Linked DNA regions of Duganella dendranthematis. The protein of the gene in region 2 interacts with the protein of the main gene of each other region in a pairwise test. Links are inferred from orthologs where the notes say so. Each region holds a gene or a part of one and is shown on either strand. Other genes may lie near its edges.

Region 1 (2,999 bases), 3.5 Mb from region 2 along the record:
CAGCACTTCGGACACCGCTTCTTCCGACAGCGCCATCACCGGATCGCGGCTGGACAGCTGGTTGCAGCCGTTGACCAGCGCGTTCAGCGACAGCGGATAGTTATCGGGCGTTAGCGCTTCCTTCTCGGCCAGCACGGCCAGCACGCGGATTTCAAACGGGTCCAGCACTTCTGCGCCATCGGGCGTATCTTCCATGACTTGCTTCCTTATTCGACGAGCTTGTTCAGTTGGTCAGAATTCAATTTATCACACTCGGGCACGCTCTGGCACTCCAGCCCGGCCGCCCGCAGAGTCGCCGCCAGTTGTTCGATGCGCTGCTCCTGCTTGGCGGCATGTTCGATCAGTCCGCGCAGCGCCTTCGACAGCGGATCGTCGCCGTTGGGCGTGACGCCGTAGGCGGCGAACGGGTTGCCGGCGGCGTTGAGTAAATCCTTTTGGACGATGTGGGCCGGATTGCCGACGGCGGTCGCGCCCGGCGGCACCGGCTTCAGCAGCACGGCGTTGGAGCCGACCTTGGCGTAATCGCCGACCGTAAAGCCGCCCAGCACCTTGGCGCCGGCGCCGATGATGACGCCGCGGCCCAAGGTGGGATGGCGCTTGGCGCCGGTATGCAGCGAGGTGCCGCCCAGCGTCACGCCCTGGTAGATGGTGCAATCGTCGCCGACTTCGGCGGTTTCGCCGATCACCACGCCGAAGCCGTGATCGATGAAGACGCGGCGGCCGATGCTGGCGCCAGGGTGGATTTCAATGCCGGTGAGGATGCGGGCCAGGTAGGAGACGAAGCGGCCCAGCCATTTCAGCTTGTGGGTCCAGTACCAGTGCGCCCAGCGGTGCAGCACGATGGCTTGCAACCCGGGATAGCAGGTCAGCACCTCCCAGGCGTTGCGGGCGGCGGGATCGCGTTCGATGATGCTGTTGATGTCCTGACGGAGACGGTGGAACATGATGTGAGCGGAATGACAACCGGAACGCCCATGTTAGCGCATTCGATCGGACGTTGCTGAGGGGGAGTTCGGCCCGATGAGCCGGGTGATGGACCCCCGCCTGCGCGGGGACGACGGGGCGCCCGGCACCTGCGCGGGACGGGCGTCATTCCCGCGCAGGCGGGAATCCGTGCTGAGTCGACTCAGCCTTCTTTGGCGATACGCTGACGGCGCGCTTCGTACAGGCACACGCCCGACGCCACCGACACGTTCAGACTCTCAACCGAGCCGAACATCGGAATGCTGACCAGCATGTCGCAGGTCTCGCGCGTCAGGCGGCGCATGCCCTCGCCTTCCGAACCCATCACCAGCGCGGTCGGGCCGGTGAAGTCGGCTTCGTACAGGCCTTTTTCGCCGTCATCCGAGGTACCGATCAGCCAGATATCGCGATCCTTCAGGTCACGCAGGGTGCGCGCCAGATTGGTCACGGTGATATAAGGCACGGTTTCCGCCGCGCCCGACGCTACCTTGGCCGCCGTCGCATTTAAGCCAACCGCGCGGTCCTTCGGCACAATCACCGCATGCGCGCCCACGCCATCGGCGACGCGCAGGCAAGCGCCCAGGTTATGCGGATCGGTAATGCCATCCAGCACCAGCAGCAGCGGCGGACCGTCAATCGCATCCAGCAGTTCATCCAGATTGCGCGCCAGCGCCAGCTGCGACGCAAACGCAATCACGCCCTGGTGACGACGGGTGCCAACAATTTTGTCCAGACGTGCCGAATCGACCGGCATCACGCGCACGCCAGCCGCTTTGGCGTTGGCGATCAAATCCTTCATGCGGCGGTCGTCACGACCGGCATCGACGAAAATTTCTTCCACAGAGGCGGCCTCGTGACGCAAACGCGAGGTCACCGCGTGAAAACCGAAAATCATTTTGTTCTTACTCATTTATCGCTTCTTCTTACTATTAGAGGCAGCTTTGGCTGCTCTGGGTTTGGCTGCGGGTGCAGCCTTGGTCTTGGCCACGGCAGGCTTGGCGGAAGCCGCCGGCTTGCGCGAAGGCTTGCCGGATTTGGCAGGTTGGGCGGCCGGTGCCGGCGCCGGCATCGACGGAACAGGCTTGAGATTGGTCTTGCGGTCTTTGGCCTGACGCTCGCCCTTGTCCGGACGTGGCGGCGGCGCATCGGCCCCGGCCAGGCGCAGGTCGATCTTGCGCGACTCCAGGTCCACGCGCACCACCTGCACGCTGACATGGTCGGTCAGCTGGAAGGTCTTGCCGGAGCGTTCGCCTTTCAGCTCGTGACGCGCATCGTCGTACTGGAAGTAATCCTGGCCCAGGTCGGTGATGTGCACCATGCCTTCGACAAACAACTGGTCCAGCTGCACGAAGATGCCGAAGGTGGCCACGCCGGTGATGACGCCGGTGTATTCCTCGCCCAGCTTGTCCTGCATGAAGTAGCACTTCAGCCAGTTCTCGACATCGCGCGACGCTTCGTCGGCGCGGCGTTCGTTGGCCGAGCAGTGCACGCCCAGCGCGTCCCACACGGTCAGGTCGCCGGCTTTTTTCTCTTTGCCCTCGGCCTTGTCCTTGGCTTGCTGCTTGCGGGTGGCGTTCGAGACGTTGGTGTTCAGCACGCTGGTGCTGGCGATCTTCGGCTCGTATTTCTTGCCCAGCAGGATGGCCTTGATGGCGCGGTGCGTCAGCAAGTCCGGATAGCGGCGAATCGGGCTGGTGAAGTGGGCATACGCCTCATACGCCAGGCCGAAGTGGCCGATGTTGTCCGGTGAGTAGACCGCCTGCTGCATCGAGCGCAACAGCATGGTCTGCAGCAGCGACGCATCCGGACGCCCCTTGATCTCGCGCATCAGCGCGGCATAGTCGCCCGCAGCCGGCTTGTCGCCGCCACCCAGGTTCAGGTTGACCTGCTTGAGGAAGCTGCGCACTTGCTTGAGCTTTTCACCGCTCGGCGTGGCGTGAATGCGGTAGGTGCCCGGATGCTTGTTGCGAATCAGCAGATCGGCCGCGCAAACGTTGGCGGTCAACATGCACTCTTCAATCAGACGGTGCGCATCA
Region 2 (2,902 bases):
CGTGGCAAGCCAGCGCCCACGCCACGTGCTCGCGTACTAGTTCGGACGGATCGTCGCGGCGCGCTTCCAACGCGGCGACGATGGCGGCGTCGCCGCGTGCCCCGGCGGCTGCCGCATTGCCCAGGCCCACGGCGATATTGCGCAGCCATCGTTCATGGCCGATGCGGCGTATCGGGCTGCCTTCCATCTTGCGGTTGAAGTCTTCTTCGTTCCACGCAAACAGTTCGATCATCGACGCGCTGCCCAGGCCATGGCGCTCATCGAAGTCCGGCAGCACCGCGCGCTGCGCGAACTTGTTCCATGGGCAGGCGGTCTGGCAGTCGTCGCAGCCGTAGATGCGGTTGCCGATTAGCGGCCGCATCTCCAGCGGGATCGCATTCTTCAATTCGATGGTCAGGTAAGAGATGCAACGACGCGCATCCAGCTTGCCCGGTCCGAGAATGGCCTGGGTCGGACAGGCGGTGATGCACGCCGAGCACTGGCCGCAATGCGCGCCGGTCGGCTCGTCGATCGGCAGCGGCAGGTCGACCAGGAACTCGCCCATGAAGAACATCGAGCCGGCAGTGCGCGACAGCAGCAAGGTGTGCTTGCCACGCCAGCCCAGCCCCGCCTTCTCGGCCAGCGGCAACTCCATCACCGGCGCCGAGTCGGTAAACACGCGATAACCAAAATCGCCGATTTCCGCCTTCACCTTGTCGGCCAGCTGTTGCAGCCGCGCGCGCAGCACCTTGTGGTAGTCGCGACCGCGCGCATACACCGAGATCACCGCCGCGCCGGGATCAGCCAGCCGCGTCGCCTCGCGCTCGCGCCAGTCATGTTCGCCCCCGGTTTCCGTGTCCCTCGGCAGATAGTTCATGCGGGCGCTGACCACGCGGATGGTGCCCGGCACCAGCTCGGCGGGACGCGCGCGCTTCATGCCATGCGCCGCCATGTAGTCCATTTCGCCGTGCATGCCCGCGTCCAGCCAGGCCTGCAGGCCGGCTTCGGCGTGGCTCAGGTCCACATCGGTGATGCGGATTTCGGCGAAGCCCAGCTCCACACCCCAACGCTTGATGCTGAGGGCGAGTTCGGCTAAATTGGATTCAGGCAGGGACATCTTGGCATTCGAGGCGGCGTAGGCGGTTACAATGGCGGTCAAACCAACATGACATTTTAATTGATGCAGCACTTCACAGCCCATCTCCACGACGAAGAAGGCACCGCAGCACTCGGCGCGGCGTTGTCGCGGGCGCTCGTACCGGGCCTGGCGATCCACCTGCACGGCGACCTTGGCGCCGGCAAAACCGCCCTCACCCGCGCGCTGCTGCACGCCGCCGGCCATGTCGGCACCGTCAAAAGCCCGACTTACACCTTGTCTGAACCATACACCATCCAGCTCGATGGCCGCGCCGTCAGCGTGATCCACTTTGACCTGTACCGCATGGGCAGTCCGGAAGAATTCCTCGACGCCGGCTTCCGCGAAGACTTCAACGGCGATAACATCTGCATCGTCGAATGGCCGGAAAAAGCCGACGGCGTGCTGCCGCCGCCCGATCTGAACGTATTTTTGACTGTGGCCGGCCATGGCCGTGATGTAGAATTGCAGGCGTCTACCGCCTTGGGTAACTCATGCCTTCAACGCCTCAAATTCGCTCCCAACATGTGAGCCGCCGCACCGTCCTGAAGGCCGGCGCCACCCTGCTGCTGTCCGTGACGGCGCCGCTACGCGCCAGCGCCGCGCAAATTCTCGCGGTGCGCGTCTGGCCAGCCGACGACTATACCCGCGTCACGCTGGAAAACGACAGCGAGCTCAAAGCCACCCACTTCATCGTCAAAGACCCGGAGCGGATGGTGGTCGACATCGAAGGCCTGGAGCTCAATCCCACGCTGAAAAGCCTGGTGGCCAAGATCCAGTCCAACGACCCGTACATCAAGCAGGTGCGCGTGGGCCAGAACCGGCCCAACGTGGTGCGGCTGGTGTTCGACCTGAAAGAAGAAGTCAAGCCGCAGGTGTTCACGCTGCCGCCGGCCGGCAACTACAAGCACCGCTTGATCTTCGACCTGTATCCGGTCAAGGCGGCCGACCCGATCGCCGCCATGATCGAAAAAGGCGACTGGACCGCCGATCAGAAAGTGGCCGCCGCGCCGCCGTCATCGCCGAAAGAGCAGCTGGAACAGCTCAAGCCCGACCTGAAAGCAGAACCGCGCGAGGAACTCAAGGCCGACCTCAAAACCGCCGAGACCCAGACCAAGGCCGATAAATTCGACAAGAACGGCAAGATGGTGCGCATGATTACCATCGCGCTCGATCCCGGCCATGGTGGCGAAGACCCCGGCGCCTCCGGCAAGAACGGCAGCCGCGAGAAGGACATCGTGCTGGCCATCGCCAAGCGCCTCAAGGCCAAGCTGGAAGAACAGTCGAACGTGCGCGTGATGCTGACCCGCGACGGCGACTACTTCGTGCCGCTCGGCACCCGCGTCGACAAGGCGCGCAAGGTGCAGGCCGACCTGTTCGTGTCGATCCACGCCGACGCCTTCGTGCAGCCGACCGCGCGCGGCTCCTCGGTGTTCGTGCTGTCGGAAAAAGGCGCCACCTCGTCGGCCGCGCGCTGGCTGGCGGACAAGGAAAATTCGGCCGACAACATCGGCGGCGTCAACGTCAAGAACCACGACCGCCAGCTGGCCAGCGTGTTGCTCGACCTGTCCACCACCGCGCAGATCAACGACAGCATGAAGCTGGGCCGCTCGGTGCTGGGCGAAATCGGCGGCATCAACCGCCTGCACAAAGGTTCGGTCGAACAGGCCGGCTTTGCGGTGCTGAAGGCGCCGGACATTCCGTCGATCCTGATCGAAACCGCCTTCATCTCCAATCCGGAAGAAGAAGCCAAGCTGCTTGACGAGGCTTACCAGAATAAGCTGGCGG

The links. The genes of interacting proteins can lie anywhere in the genome.
Region 1: the proteins of tsaE (region 2) and rlmB interact in binary tests that used the Escherichia coli proteins (3 or more experiments, as listed by UniProt). The link is inferred for Duganella dendranthematis from one-to-one orthologs.

Annotation. Positions count from the first base shown.
Region 1 is NZ_CP051684.1:4,834,295-4,837,293, reverse strand. It holds rlmB (23S rRNA (guanosine(2251)-2'-O)-methyltransferase RlmB), read right to left. Parts: upstream 1,874-2,999; coding sequence 1,127-1,873; downstream 1-1,126. Other genes in the region: rnr (ribonuclease R), read right to left, coding at 1,874-2,999; cysE (serine O-acetyltransferase), read right to left, coding at 207-944; HH213_RS22300 (YceH family protein), read right to left, coding at 1-195. UniProt on the Escherichia coli protein: Specifically methylates the ribose of guanosine 2251 in 23S rRNA.
Region 2 is NZ_CP051684.1:1,352,400-1,355,301, forward strand. It holds tsaE (tRNA (adenosine(37)-N6)-threonylcarbamoyltransferase complex ATPase subunit type 1 TsaE), read left to right. Parts: upstream 1-1,159; coding sequence 1,160-1,645; downstream 1,646-2,902. Other genes in the region: queG (tRNA epoxyqueuosine(34) reductase QueG), read right to left, coding at 1-1,096; HH213_RS06295 (N-acetylmuramoyl-L-alanine amidase), read left to right, coding at 1,609-2,902. UniProt on the Escherichia coli protein: Required for the formation of a threonylcarbamoyl group on adenosine at position 37 (t(6)A37) in tRNAs that read codons beginning with adenine.